DNA from 2 places in the Actinoplanes sp. NPDC051513 genome. Region 2 is predicted to be linked to the other one. Evidence: predicted binding sites of a transcription regulator. Region 2 holds the regulator's gene; the other holds the start of a gene.
The links. Region 2 encodes HrcA, which represses chaperone genes, less so after heat shock. Its sites were predicted from a motif close to GGTTNGCACNCTCNNNNNGAGNGTGCNAACC; they were not measured.
Positions count from the first base shown of each region.

Region 1: a site for HrcA is predicted at 2,733-2,763, ahead of groL (chaperonin GroEL). Genes of this name have one in related genera too.

Region 1 is NZ_JBITDW010000015.1:116,139-123,654, forward strand. Features, by position in the region: gene ACIA5D_RS35085 (beta strand repeat-containing protein) at 1-797, shown strand, start outside; gene groL (chaperonin GroEL) at 920-2,542, opposite strand; gene ACIA5D_RS35095 (hypothetical protein) at 2,819-3,748, opposite strand; gene ACIA5D_RS35100 (GNAT family N-acetyltransferase) at 3,811-4,356, shown strand; gene ACIA5D_RS35105 (GNAT family N-acetyltransferase) at 4,360-5,337, opposite strand; gene thrC (threonine synthase) at 5,579-6,859, opposite strand; SAM riboswitch class I at 6,870-7,007, opposite strand; gene ACIA5D_RS35115 (ABC transporter permease) at 7,082-7,516, opposite strand, start outside.
Region 2 is NZ_JBITDW010000016.1:121,756-129,271, forward strand. Features, by position in the region: gene ACIA5D_RS36065 (nitroreductase family deazaflavin-dependent oxidoreductase) at 1-186, opposite strand, end outside; gene ACIA5D_RS36070 (MarR family winged helix-turn-helix transcriptional regulator) at 191-934, opposite strand; gene ACIA5D_RS36075 (FMN-dependent NADH-azoreductase) at 1,036-1,668, shown strand; gene dnaJ (molecular chaperone DnaJ) at 1,901-3,043, opposite strand; gene hrcA (heat-inducible transcriptional repressor HrcA) at 3,078-4,100, opposite strand; gene ACIA5D_RS36090 (DUF4870 domain-containing protein) at 4,266-4,850, shown strand; gene hemW (radical SAM family heme chaperone HemW) at 4,880-6,082, opposite strand; gene ACIA5D_RS36100 (enoyl-CoA hydratase-related protein) at 6,115-6,885, shown strand; gene ACIA5D_RS36105 (hypothetical protein) at 6,948-7,516, shown strand, end outside.

The sequences.
Region 1 (7,516 bases), on a different contig from region 2:
GCATCGGGCTGCCGAACACCGGCCAGGACGGGCGGCCGGTCAGCCTCGTCCGGATCGGAGGGCCCGCGCACGGCACGGCCCGGATCAACGCGGACGGGACGGTCACCTACGTGCCGTTTCCGGGCTTCGCCGGGACCGACAGCTTCAGCTACGAGGTGGTGGACGCCGACGGCAACGTGGCGCAGGGGATGGTCTACGTGATCGTCCCGGCGGTTCCGGTCATCCCGCCGCCCACGACCGCACCGACCACGCCACCCCCGTCCCCGTCGCCCACTCCCCGGCCCAGCGGCTCCCCCACGCCGGCGCCGGGCCACGGCACGCCGGCGCCGGGCCACGGCACGCCGGCGCCGGGCCACGGCACGCCGCCGCGGCGCAACCGGCCGCCGGTGGCGGTGGACGATCGGGTGAGGGTCGCGGCCGGGGACAGCGTGGTGATCCGGCCGCTGCTGAACGACCGGGACCCGGACGGCGACGCCCTCACGATCATGACGATCCGCAAGCCCCGGCACGGCACGGCGGCGATGACCGCCACGACCGTCACCTACACGGCCGATGGTCTCGACGAGGCCGCCGAGATCTACGCGGCCGCGGCGGACGCTCTCGGCTACACGGTCGGCGACGGGCGCGGCGGGCGGTCCACCGGGAGCGTGACGATCCACGTCGTCCCGGTCGCCGACCTGCCGACCACCGGGCACGACGTGCTGGCCGTGGTGCGGGCCGGCCTGCTCGCCGTCGCGGCCGGTGGGACGCTGTGGTGGCTGGGCGAGCGCCCCCGCCCCGGCCGCCACCGCCGCTGACCCGGAGCCCCCGCCCCGCGCACGCGAAAGGCCGGCGCGCCATCGCTCACCAGGCCCCCGTGCACGCGAAAGGCGGGCCGCCGAAGCGACCCGCCTTCCGGATGTTGCTGTCCGGACTGGACTCAGAAGTCCATGTCCCCGCCGCCCGGGGCGCCGGCCGGGGCCGGGTTCTTCTCGGGCTTGTCGGCCACGACGGCCTCGGTGGTGAGGAACAGCGCGGCGATCGACGCGGCGTTCTGCAGCGCCGAGCGGGTGACCTTGGCCGGGTCGATGATGCCCGCGGCCAGCAGGTCGACGTACTCGCCGGTCGCGGCGTTGAGGCCGTGACCCGCGTCGAGGTTGCGCACCTTCTCGACCACGACGCCGCCCTCGAGGCCGGCGTTCACGGCGATCTGACGCAGCGGGGCGTCGAGCGCGAGCTTCACGATCTGCGCGCCGGTCGCCTCGTCGCCGACCAGGTCGAGCTTCTCGAACGCGGTCTTGCCGGCCTGCACCAGGGCGACGCCACCACCGGGCACGATGCCCTCCTCGACGGCCGCCTTCGCGTTGCGAACGGCGTCCTCGATGCGGTGCTTGCGCTCCTTGAGCTCGACCTCGGTGGCCGCGCCGACCTTGATGACCGCAACACCGCCGGCCAGCTTGGCCAGGCGCTCCTGCAGCTTCTCACGGTCGTAGTCGGAGTCCGACTTCTCGATCTCGGCGCGGATCTGGTTGACCCGGCCCTGGATCTGCTCGGCGTCGCCGCCGCCGTCCACGACGGTGGTCTCGTCCTTGGTGATGACGATCTTGCGAGCGGTGCCCAGCAGGCTCAGGTCGGCGTTGTCGAGCTTGAGGCCGACCTCCTCGCTGATGACGGCGCCACCGGTCAGGATGGCGATGTCCTCCAGCATGGCCTTGCGGCGGTCGCCGAAGCCCGGGGCCTTGACGGCGACCGACTTGAAGGTGCCGCGCACCTTGTTGACCACCAGGGTCGCCAGGGCCTCGCCCTCGACGTCCTCGGCGATGATGACCAGCGGCTTGCCGCCCTGCATGACCTTCTCCAGCACAGGGAGGAGGTCCTTCACGGCGGAGATCTTGCTGTTGGCGATCAGGATGTACGGGTCGTCGAAGACGGCCTCCATCCGCTCGGCGTCGGTCATGAAGTACGCCGAGATGTAGCCCTTGTCGAAGCGCATACCCTCGGTGAGCTCGAGCTCGAGGCCGAAGGTGTTGCTCTCCTCGACGGTGATGACGCCTTCCTTGCCGACCTTGTCCATGGCCTCGGCGATGATCTCGCCGACCGTGGAGTCACCGGCGGAGATGGAGGCGGTGGAGGCGATCTGCTCCTTGGTCTCCACGTCCTTGGCGAGCTGCGAGAGAGCCTCGGAGACGCTCGCGACGGCGGCCTCGATGCCCCGCTTCAGGGCCATCGGGTTGGCGCCGGCGGCGACGTTGCGCAGACCCTCACGAACCAGCGCCTGGGCGAGAACGGTCGCGGTCGTCGTGCCGTCACCGGCAACGTCGTCGGTCTTCTTCGCGACCTCCTTGACCAGCTCAGCGCCGATCTTCTCGAAGGTGTCCTCGAGCTCGATCTCCTTGGCGATGGATACACCATCGTTGGTGATCGTGGGGGCGCCCCACTTCTTCTCAAGGACGACGTTGCGGCCCTTGGGGCCGAGCGTCACCTTGACGGCGTCGGCGAGCTGGTTCATGCCCCGCTCGAGGCCCCGACGAGCTTCCTCGTCGAATGCGATGATCTTGGCCATTCGGCTGTGTCCTCCTGGACATTCGCGGTGCCGGGCCAATTGGCCCCGCATTCCCGCAGGTTGCGAACTCTGCGGACGTCACCACCTGGCGATGTGACGTCCTCAGGCCGAGCCGGAAAGCCCGCGACGACCGGTACCGTGCCCCGGCGCCGATGGCGGCGCCGCGACCGGAACCCCACCGTCCCGACCTGCTTGGCACTCAGCGGTCACGAGTGCCAATGACTTGTTTAGCACTCCAGGGGGGCGAGTGCAAGGAAACGCGGGCGGACAGACCCCTCAGTCGAGCTCGGACGTGGCCAGCTCGGAAAGCAACGAGTCGCTGGTCACCGGGCCCTCGGCGCGGCGGGCCTGCGCGTAGGTCACCAGGGCGGCGATCGCCCAGAGCAGAACGGCCGCCACCGCCACCACGGTCGACGCCAGGGCGCCCCAGCCGGCGTCGGCCAGCCGGGGCAGGACGGTGACAGCCAGCGAGGCGGCGACCAGCCCGCCCAGCCGGGCCCGCGAGCAGAGGTGCTGGGCCCGGCGCCGGCCGCGATCGCGCTCGATCAGCACGACGCAGCCGAGCACACCGGTGAAGGTGAGCACGGCGGTCGAGAGCGCGGCGAGGCCGGCGGCGAGCGGCGCGGCCACGGCCGGGCCCAGCCGGTCGGCGGTGAGCAGCAGCGGCAGCGCCTGGGTCAGCAGGCCGAACACGGCGAACCAGAGCCAGAGCGGGCGCAGCCGATAGGCCACCAGCCGCCACACCCGGCGCGGGCGGGGCAGTGACCCGGTGGCCCCCTCGGCGAGCGCCACCGCCACCACGCCGGCCAGGCAGATCACCAGGGGCAGGGCGGAGACTGCGAAGTAGGCCAGCCACATCAGCGGGAGCAGCAGTAGGCCGAAGCCGCCGAGCAGGTCGAAGAGGGCGGGAGCGGCGATCACCGTGTCGTCGACGTTGCCGACGAAGAAGTGCATCGGGAGCGCGGCGAGCAGGCCGATCGGCAGCAGCGCGACGAGGCAGCGGCGCAGCACCCCGCGCCACCGCGAGAGCCAGCCGGACAGGCCGGCGCCCTGCGGCGGGACGACCGGGTCGTTCTCGCGGACCGGGGGCACGGCGACGGCGCCGGGGCGGGTGAGCTCGGCCGTGCGCGACTCAGGGTCGAACGGGTCGGCGGCCTCGACCACCGGGCCCTCGACCATGCGCATGCGGCCCTCGCCCACATCCATCGACACACCTTGCCTCAGCGGGGACCGCATCCGCTACCCTCGTCCGTTTCCCGGCAACCAGGTTGCCCGCGCCCCCGGCACAGGGTAGGGAGAACAGCGTGAACAGCTGGCGCGTGCACCGGGTGACCGTCGAGGACGCGGCACGGATGCGCGCGCTGCGGCTCGAGATGCTGGCCGACGCCCCGCTCGCGTTCCTCGAGACGCTCGCCCAGGCCGCGGCCCGGCCCCACGAGGCGTACCGGCAGCGCATCACCCAGGCGGCGCACGGCGGCCGCCTGGCGCAGTTCGTGGCCGACCCCGGCGGCCGGTCCCGGCTGATCGGGCACGCGGGCGGCACGGTCCTGCCCGAGGAGCCCGACGTGACGGTGATCTTCGCGGTCTACGTGACCCCCGAGCAGCGCGGCGGCAAGGTGCTGGCCGAGCTGGTCGAAGCGGTGGCCACCTGGTCCCGGGCGAACGGGCGCGACCGGCTGATGCTCGAGGTGGTCGCCGGCAACGCGCGCGCCGTCCGGGCGTACGAGAAGCTAGGTTTCGAAGACACCGGCGAGCGCGTGCCGCACCCCGTGCTGCCGATCCTCACCGAGCTGCGGATGCGCCGCCGCATCTGAGGCTCACACCGTCAGCTGCCAGAAGGTCACCGAGTCGAGCGCCCGGAAGCCCAGCGCCCGATTGATCCGCAGCATGTGCTCGTTGGACGCCGCGTTGAACGTGTCGATCACCTCGAGGCCCGGTCGCAGTTCCCGGACGTGCGCGAGGTTGGCCAGCTTCACCAGCATGCCGAGCCGGTGGCCACGGTGGCCGGGGTCGACCAGCGTGATGTTCTGCCAGGCATGCGCGGGGTCGGTGGCGTCGCCGGCGATCTTCGTCCAGGCGACCAGCCGCTCGCCGTGCAGAGCGCCGGCGTGGTAGCTCGTCCGCCCGCGCAGGGCCGCCCGCTGCTCGCCCTCGCGAATCTTCGCGGCGTCCACGTTCTCGGGCTCCCACGCCAGGTCGCCGGTCGGGGCGTCGGCGTTGAGGCGCCCGTCCAGGTAGGCCACGTCGTCGATGATCTCCTCGGGTGGCACGCCGGTCCACAGGATCAGCCGGTACCCCTCGGCGTGCTGCCAGGCGCCGGCCAACAGGGCATCGTGCCGGGCCTGGTCGACCGTGCGGAGGTCGAGCCGGCTGCGCACCTCCTCGAGAGCGGGCTTGGCCGCCGCCGCGGAGGCGAACTGCGCGCCGTCCGGGTGGCGCGACATCACGGGGGCGATCACGTTCTTGCGGCCGAGCGCCCGGGCCCGCTCGAGAACCAGGTCGAGAAGGGCCCGGCCGACGCCCTGCCGTCGATGTGCGGGAAGGACCGACAGCTCGATATTCACATTGTCCAAGTTGTCGAGAATGGGCAGCTCGACCTGTACGTAGCCGACCGGCACCCCGTCCAGGAAACCCAGATAGTGCTCGAGAGTCGCGCCCGGCCAGGGGTGGGCGTGCCGGGCGACGAAACCCTCCAGGGCGAGCGGCGGGACGTCGGGTTTGTCGCGCTCCTCGCAGGCCCGATAGATCTCGTACGCGTCGGCCGGGTCTTCCAGCCGGCCCGTAGAAAGATTCATGGCCGTCACCCTGCCGGGCAACGGCCAAGAATGCTAACGATTTTGGTCGGGAGGGCGGACGCACAGCGCCTCCGGCGCTGGGTCGTTGGGCACCTCGAGAGATTGTCGCCAAGCTCGAAGGTGAGGGGCCTCGTACGGCGTCGGCCCTCCCGCAGAGAGCATCCTGCCGACCCTGAGATCGGTGCGCAAGTCCTCCGGGGATGGAATCTTCAACTAATGGCAGACCTTTGACTACCGAGCGTTATCCCAGCAGGCCAGCCTCGCGGGCCCCTCGCAGCGACGGTTTGATCTGGTGAGTCGGTCCGACGAGGCCCGCGACCGCGTCGAGCGTCTTGAGCCCCTCGCCGGTGTTGTAGACGACGGTCTCTTTCTCGGGGTCGAGCTTGCCGCTCGCCACCAGCTTCTTGAGCACCGCGACCGTGGCGCCGCCCGCAGTCTCGGCGAAGACGCCGGTCGTCTCGGCCAGCAGCCGGATGCCGTCGCGGATCTCGTCGTCGTCGGCGTAGTCCATCCACCCGCCGGTGCGGCGCACCGACTCGATCGCGTACGCGCCGGCCGCCGGGTCGCCGATGTTCAGCGACTTCGCGATGCCGGTCGGCTTCACCGGGACGATCTCGTCGGTGCCCTTGTGCAGCGCCACCGCGATCGGGTTGCAGCCGGCCGACTGGGCGCCGAAGACGGTCCAGCCGCCCTCGGGCGCGGTGGCCAGGCCGATCTCGACCAGCTCCTGGAACGCCTTGTCCACCTTGGTGAGCAGCTCGCCGGAGGCCATCGGGATGACGACCTGGGCGGGGATGCGCCAGCCGAGCTGCTCGGCGACCTCGTAGCCGAGCGTCTTGGAGCCCTCGGCGTAGAACGGCCGCACGTTCACGTTGACGAACGCGGTGTCCTCGAACTCGTCGGTCTCGACCAGCTCGCCGCAGAGCCGGTTGACGTCGTCGTACGACCCCTCGATGGCCACCAGCTCGCCGCCGTAGACGGCGGTGGTAATGATCTTGCCCGGCTCGAGGTCGTACGGGATGAAGACGATGCTCGGCGCGCCGGCCCGGGCCGCGTGCGCGGCGACCGAGTTGGCCAGGTTGCCGGTGGAGGCACAGGCGAAGCGGGTGAAGCCGAGGCCGCGGGCGGCAGTGAGCGCCACCGAGACGACCCGGTCCTTGAACGAGTGGGTCGGGTTGGCCGAGTCGTCCTTGACGTACAGCGGCGCGCGCAGGCCGACCGCGGCGGCCAGGGCGGGCGCGCTCACCAGCGGGGTCAGGCCGGGGTCGAGGGTGACCCGGGTGGCCGGGTCCTGACCGGCCGGGAGGAGGCCGGCGTAGCGCCAGATGTTGTTCGGCCCGGCTTCGATCTGCTCACGGGTCACCCGCGCGAGTGCGGCCTGGTCGTAGGCCACCTCGAGCGGGCCGAAACACTCGTAACAGGCGTGCTGGGCGATCAGCGGGTACTCCGCGCCGCACGCACGGCAGACGAGGCCGCGGGCGGGCGAGTCAGTGGCAGAGGGTGTGCTGACGGCAGACGTCATCGAGGCCTTCCTCTCATCTTTCCCCGCCGGCGACCTGCCGGAGCGAGGACGGAATTAGCACCTGCCATGCACGGGCCTCGTCATCGAGACGTACGCGGTGGTTGCCGGGGCTTCACAGGGCCGTTCCCTCTGCCCCTCTGGATGAGGTATTCAGTTGTGTTTCCAACACCTTACGTCGAGTCGCGGGAAACACAGAGTGGGTATCCCGAGGTGTGAGCCAAGCTACGACGTGATGTCTTTGCGGGTGAAACGCCAGAATGCCAGCGACCAGAAGAGGGTGGCGTAGCAGATCGCCGCGATCGCGCCCTTGACCAGGTCGTCCACCTGCGGTGGCGTGGAGAGCAGGCCGAGCCAGGCGTCGCTGTAGTGGGTCGGCAGCCCGACCCGGATGCTGCCCAGCGCGGTGATCTGGTCGAGGATGCTCGACAGGATCCAGAGCAGCACCGCGCCGCCCACCGCGCCCAGCGCCGCGTCGGTCGACACCGAGAGCAGGAAGGCCAGGCCGGCCACGACCAGCATGATGGTCGCCAGGTAGGCGACGATGCCGAGCAGCCGCAGCAGACCTTGCCCGGGCGGGATGGCGGCGGCCACGGTGCTGCCCAGCGGGTGCCAGCCGTATCTCAGGGTGCCGATCAGCAGGCCGGTGGCCGTCAAGAT
Region 2 (7,516 bases):
CCCGTAGGTCAGCTCCGCCACGAAGTCGTCGCCGAGCCGGGCCAGCAGCAACGGAGTCTCATACGCCCGGCCGGTCTTCCGGCCCACGTGCCGGACCAGCGCGAACGGCCCGCGCCCCGCCCGGGCGAGCCGCACCGTCACGCGGTTGAGCGTGTTCTTGACCAGCCAGAGCCAGGCCCGGCGCACCCGGCTAACCGCGGAGCCCGGCACCCGGCGACTCGGCGGCCGGCTCGAGCCCGGCCCCATCGAAAGCCGCCGTGCACGACGACTCCGCCGCCCGCTCGGGCCCAGCCCTGCCGAGAGCCGCCTGCTCGCGCTCGGCTCGGTCGATTGCCGCGGTGCACGCTGTCTCGACCGCCCGGCCGAGGAGCGCCTGGTCGAGGGCCGCGGCGCCGGGCCCGGCACTGTCCTGGGCCGCCTCGACGATCGCCTGGTCGAGGGCCACGGCGAGCTCGGGGGAGGTCGCGCCGATGACCTGGCGGCAGATCTGCCGCAACTGCGCGACCTGGTCGGGCGTGATGGCATCGAAGACCAGCCGCCGGGCCTCGCGGACGTGACCGGGGGCGGCGGCCTCCAGCGCGGCCACCCCCTTCTCGGTGATCATCGCCTCGGTGCAGCGGATCTCCGAGTTCTGCACCTCGCGCCGCACCCAGCCCTGCTTCTCGAGGCGGGTGACCGCGTGCGACAGGCGGGACGCCGAGCCGCCGGCGTACAGGGCGAGCGTGTTCATCCGCACGGCCCGGCCGGGCGGCCGGGAGAGCGCGGACAGGATCGAGTACTCGAAGAAGTTCAGGCCCGAATCCCGCTTGAGCTGGATGTCGATGGCGGTCGGCAGGCTCATCAGCAGGGAGATCAGAGTCATCCAGGCGCCGCGCTCGTCGTCGGCAAGCCAGGGGACGTCGTCGTCCTGCGGCGGCGTCGTGGTGTTTGTCACCACTGAAGGGTACCCGTCTTGAACATTCAATACTTGCCGTGGCAAGCTTCATCTCGAGCGGTGTTGAATATTCAACACCACCGTTGAGGGAGTGTTTAGCCGTGACCGTTCTTCGCATCGACGCCAGCATTCAGGGACCGCGGTCGGCCAGCAGCGAGCTCGCCGACCTGGCCGAGGCCGAGTGGCTGTCCGTCCGGCCGGAGACCACGTTCGTGCGCCGCCACCTGGGCGCCGACCCGCTGCCCGCGGACGCCTGGGCGACCGCGATCCACTCCCAGTTCGTTCCCGAGGAGCAGCACACCCAGGAGCAGCGCGACGCGCGGGCGCTGGCCGCGAGCCTGGCGAGCGAGCTGCAGGAGGCCGACGCGGTGATTCTGGCGCTGCCGCTCTACAACTACGGCGTCTCGCAGCACGTCAAGACCTGGATCGACCTGACCATCGCGGGCTCGGTGCCCGGCACTGCGCTGCTGGAGGGCAAGACCGCCCTGGTGCTGACCACCCGCGGCGGCGGCTACGGCCCCGGCACCCCGCGCGAGGGCTGGGACCACAACACGGCCTACCTGCGCCGCATCGTCGCCGACGTGTGGGGCGCCGACCTCACGCTGATCGAGCGCGAGCTCACCCTGGCCGGCGTCAACCCGGCCATGGACGCTTTCATCGAGGCCGCCGAGCTCCTGAAGAAGGCCGCCCACGAGGCCGCCACCAACGCCGGCCGATCCCTCGCCACGCGCTAGCACAGACGCCGTCCACGCCGGGCCGGGATGAACAGCGGCGTCGCGTGGGCGCACACAGCAGAAGGGCCGGCGAAAGCCGGCCCTTCTTTCGTTCCTGCCCGGCAGCTCAGCCCGGCGCGGGCGGCACAGGCGCGACCAACGACGGCGATCGCCCTGCGCACCGGGGACTCGTCCCGGCCCGTATCAAATAATGATCTTGACCTTGATCTTTGAAACGCGCGGGCCGATGAAACTAGTGGCCGTTGAAGGCGTCGCGCATGCGGCTGAAGAAGCCGCCCTGCTTGCTCAGCTCGGCGACGTCCTCGCCGCGGGTCTTGGCGAACTCGCGGAGCATGCGCTCCTGCTCGGCGGTGAGCTTGGTGGGCGTCTTGACGTCGAGGTGGACGAAAAGGTCGCCACGGCCCTGGCCGCGCAAGTGGGGCACGCCCTTGCCGCGGATGCGCAGCGTCGAAGCCGGCTGGGTGCCCGACTTGACCTCGATGGCCTCTTCGGAATCCAGCGTCTTGATGGTCAGGCGGGTGCCGAGCGCGGCCGCGGTCATCGGGAGGGTGACGCGGCAGTGCAGGTCGTCGCCCTTGCGTGAGTAGACGTCGTGCGGGCGCTCGTGGATCTCGACATACAGGTCGCCGGCGGTGCCGCCGCCGGGGCCTACCTCGCCCTGCTGGGCCAGGCGGATGCGCATGCCGTCTTCGACGCCGGCCGGAATCTTCACGGTCAGCGAGCGGCGGGTGCGGACGCGGCCGTCGCCGGCGCACGTCGGGCACGGGTGCGGGATGACCGTGCCGTGGCCCTGGCAGGTGGAGCAGGGGCGGGACGAGACGACCTGGCCCAGGAACGTGCGCTGCACGCTCTGCACCTCGCCGCGGCCGCCGCAGGTCTCGCAGGTGGCCAGGTGGGTGCCGGGTGCGGTGCCGGCGCCGGAGCACTGGGTGCACAGGACCGCGGTGTCGACCGTGATCGGGGCCTCGACGCCGAACGCCGTCTCGACCAGGTCGAGCTCGAGGCGCAGGATCGCGTCGGCGCCCGGGCGGGTACGCGGGCGCGGGCCACGGGTGCCGCCGCCGGCCGCCGTGCCGAAGAACGCGTCCATGATGTCCTGGAAGCCGACGAACGGGCCGCCGGGACCGCCCGGACCGCCGGGGCCCATGCCGCCGCCGGGAGCCAGCGGGTCGCCACCGAGGTCGACGATCTGCCGCTTCTGGTCGTCGGACAGGACCTCGTACGCCGCGTTGATGTCCTTGAACTTCTCGGCGGCCTCGGGGTCGGGGTTGACGTCGGGGTGGTACTGCCGAGCCAGCTTCCGGTAGGCGCGCTTGATCTCGTCGTCGGTGGCCTCCCGGCTCACGCCGAGAATGCCGTAGTAATCCTTGGCCACGGGGTTTGGGGTCCTCATTGTCAGCGCGAATCCGTCAGTTCTGGGCCAGCAGGTCGCCCACGTAGCGTGCCACCGCACGCACCGTGGCGATGGTGCCGGGGTAGTCCATCCGGGTGGGTCCGAGCACACCGAGCCCACCCACGATAGTCGCCCCCGGGCCGTAGCCCGTGCTGACCACCGAGGTCGACCGGAGGTTGTCTATCTCGTTCTCGTCGCCGATGCGCACCCGGGTCTTGCTGGGCTCCAGGTCGCCGATGAGCTTGAGCAGGATGACCTCCTCCTCGAGGGCCTCGAGCACGGGACGAAGCGTGCCCTGGAAGTCCAGCACACCTCCCCGCGTCAAGTTCGCCGTTCCGGCGAGCGCAAGACGCTCCTCGCTGCGCTCCACCAGCGTCTCGAGCAGGACGCTGGCCAGGCAGGCCATCGTGTTGCGGTGGCCGGGGGCGCAGTCGTCGACCAGGCCCTGCACCAGCGGCGGGGTGTCGGCCATGCGCTGACCTGCGAGCTTTTCGTTGACCTTGCGGCGCAGATCGGTCACGTCGTCGGACGCGACCGGGCCCGGCAGCTCGACCAGGCGCTGCTCGACGCGGCCGGTATCGGTGATCATCACGAGCATCACGCGGGTCGTGGAGATCGGGACGAGTTCCAGATGGCGCACGGCCGAGCGGGCCAGCGACGGGTACTGCACCACCGCGACCTGGCGGGTGAGCTGGGCGAGGAGGCGCACTGTGCGATGCACCACGTCGTCGAGGTCGACCGCGCCGATCAGGAAACGCTCGATCGCGCGGCGCTCGGCCGGGCTCAGCGCCTTGACCTTGGAGAGGCGATCGACGAACAGGCGGTAGCCCGCGTCGGTGGGGACGCGCCCGGCGCTCGTGTGCGGCTGGCGGATGTAGCCCTCTTCTTCCAGCACGGCCATGTCGTTGCGCACCGTAGCCGGGGAGACGCCCAGCTGGTGCCGCTCGACCAGAGCCTTGCTGCCGACCGGCTCCTGCGTCTCGACGTAGTCCTCGACGATCGCCCGCAGCACCTCGAGCTTGCGGTCATCCAGACTCATGACCCCTCCCTCGCGGACGCTGGCGAAGCTTGGCACTCCCGGTGACAGAGTGCCAGTCTACGTCGCCGTGACCGGTGGCGCGATGATCGAGTGGACTGTCTATTCATCGACTCGTACCGCATGTCGCTCTCGACCGTATTGAGCTGCGGTCCTACGGTGTCAGCCATGACTGAACCACCTCGCCCGCCCGGTGAAGGTAATCCGTATGCGGCTAACGATCCGACGTCGGGTTCGACACCGCCGCCTTCTTCCCCGCCTCCACCGCCGCCCGGAGGCTACGCGCCTCCGCCCTCCGGTGGCTACGGCCCGCCCTCGGGTGGGTACAACCAGCCGCCCGGCGGCTACCCGCCCCCTGGCGGCTACAACCCGCCCTCGCAGCAGTACGGCTACGGTCCGCAACCCGGCGGCAGCACGGACGACCGCACCTGGATTTTGGTCGCCCACTTCGGCGGCGCGGCCGGCGCCTTCCTCAGCGGGAGCGTGGCGGGCTGGATCGCGCCGCTCGTCGCCCTGCTCGCCCGGGGCAACCAGTCGCCCCACGTGCGGGCCGAGGCGGTCAAGGCGCTGAACTTCCAGATCCTGTGGTCGATCGTCGGCTTCATCGGATACGCCACCTGGTGCATCGGCATCGGCTTCCTGATCACGGCCGCCGCCTGGCTCATCAGCATCATCTTCGGTGTCATCGCCGGCGTGAAGGCCAGCAACAACGAGCCGTACAACTACCCCATGTCGGTAAAAATCATCAAGTAGTGGTGTCGCGCCGGGTCGGGGGCCCGGCGTCACACGACGTCACGAATCACCGCATCCGCCAGCAGGCGGCCCTTCAAATTCAAAATCAACTGCCCTTTCGCGTACGCCTCCGGCACGAGCAGACCGTCCTCGAGCGCCTGCTCGGCCCCGCGTTCGTCGAGCCCGTCCAGCGGGATGCCGTCGCTGAGGCGCACCCGCAGCATGATGTCCTCGACGCGGCGGTCCTCCTCGGCGAGGACCTCGCGGGCATGGCCGGGCGAGACGCCGTCGGCGAGCCTTTTCGCGTACGTGGTGGGGTGCTTGACGTTCCACCAGCGCACGCCGCCGACGTGGCTGTGCGCGCCCGGGCCCAGGCCCCACCAGTCGGCGCCGGTCCAGTAGAGCAGATTGTGCCGGCAGCGGGAATCTTCGCTCGTCGCCCAGTTGGAGACCTCGTACCAGCTGAAGCCCGCGTCGGTCAGGGCCCGCTCGGCGGCCAGATAGCGGTCGGCCGCGACGTCGTCCGACGGGTAGGGCAGCTCGCCGCGACGCATCCGCGCGGCCATCCGGGTGCCGTCCTCGACGATCAGGGCGTACGCGCTGACGTGGTCGGCGCCGGCCTCGACGACCGCCTGGAGGGAAGCGGCGAAGTCGTCCGGGGTCTCGCCCGGGGTGCCGTAGATCAGGTCGAGGTTGACGTGGTCGAAGCCGGCCTTCCTCGCCTCCTGGGCCGCCCGGGGCGCCCGGCCGGCGGTGTGCCGGCGGTCGAGGATCTTGAGCACGTGCGGGCTGGCGGACTGCATGCCCAGGCTGATCCGCGTGAAGCCATTGGCTCGCAGCCGGCGCAGGTATTCGGGAGTTACCGACTCGGGGTTCGCCTCGGTGGTGACCTCCGCGTCGCCGGTCAGGCCCCAGGCCTTGTCGATGCCCTCGAGGATGCGGCCCAGATCGTCGGCACTGAGCAGGGTCGGGGTGCCCCCACCCACGAACACCGTGTCCACTCTTTCTGGATTTATCGTGTTTTTTGCCAGCTGGAGCTCTTGCAGGACCGTGTCGGCGTAGCCCTCCCGGCTCGTGCCGCCGCCCAGCTCGCTCGCCGTGTAGGTGTTGAAGTCGCAGTAGCCGCAGCGGCTCGCGCAGAACGGCACATGAACGTATACGGCAAATCCGTTTTTTCCGGCGCTCGCCGCCGCGTCGGGCGGGAGGGACCCGTCGGTGGGAACGGGTTCGCCATCGGGAAGTGCGCCGGCCATCCGTCAAGTGTGCACGGGTTAGGGTTCCGGCCATGGATCTGGTCCGCACCGCCACCGACGCCGGGGTGACCACCGTGACCCTGGACAGCCCCGCCAACCGGAACGCCCTGTCCACGCCACTGATGAGCCAGCTGCTCGACGCGCTCTCGGCGGCGCTGACCGATCCGGCGGTCCGCGCGGTGACGCTCTCCCACACCGGGCCGGTCTTCTGCTCCGGCGCCGACCTCAAGGAGACCGCCGCGGCCCGCGCGTCCGGCCGCGTCCCGGCCGAGCTGCTCGCCGACGTGCTGGCCGCGCTCTGGGAGTTCCCGAAGCCGGTGGTCTGCCGGGTGGCCGGTCCGGCCCGGGCGGGCGGCCTGGGGCTGATCGCCGCGGCCGACATCGCGGTCTGCGTGCGGGAGGCGACGTTCGCGTTCACCGAGGTGCGGCTGGGCGTCATCCCCGCGGTGATCAGCGCCACGGTCCTCCCGCGGCTCAGCCCGCGGGCGGCGACCGAGCTCTATCTGACCGGTGAGGTCTTCGACGGGGTGCGGGCGGCCGAGGTCGGGCTCGTCACCAAGGCGGTCTCGGCCGAGGCCCTGGACGCCACGGTGGCGGCCTACTGCGACGCCCTGGTGCAGGGCGGGCCACTGGCCCTGGCGGGCGCGAAGCAGTTGCTCCGGCGGGCCCCGGCGGCCTCGATCCGGGCCGAGCTGGCCGAGCTGTCGGAACGCTCGGCCGCCTACTTCCGCTCGGCCGAGGGCACCGAGGGTGTCAACGCCTTCCGCGAGAAGCGCCCGCCCTCGTGGGTGCCGGCGCAGTGACGGTCCCCTGATGCGATCGTTGTTTACGCTTGTTGCCTGATGCACGGGGAGCCGTCGAGGAGGTGTGGGTGCGCAGGACGCCGATCGTGGTGCTGGCGTTGCTCGCTGTTGTCGGCACCCTGGGCGTAGTGGTCGTGATGCGCGGCATGTCCGGCGACATCAAGCTGCCGAAGATCATCGGGCCCGAGTGCACCGTCAAGGCCGACGGCGAGGTCACCCTCGACTCCGTGCAGATGGCCAACGCCGCGACGATCAGCGCGGTGGGCATCCGCCGCGGCATGCCCGAGCGCGCCGTCGTGATCGCGCTGGCCACCGCGCTGCAGGAGTCCAAGCTGGAGAACCTGGAGACCGGCGACCGCGACTCGGTGGGTCTCTTCCAGCAGCGGCCCAGCCAGGGGTGGGGCACGCCCGAGAAGATCCAGGATCCGCGGTACGCGGCCGACAAGTTCTACACCGCGCTCAAGAAGGTCAAGGGCTGGGAGAAGATGCGGGTCACCGACGCGGCGCAGCGCGTGCAGCGGTCGGCCTACCCGAACGCCTACGCGAAATGGGCTGACGAGTCGGCGGTGCTGGCCCGCGCGCTGACCGGTCGCGCCACCGGCGCGGTCGCCTGCACCGTCACGGGATCGCC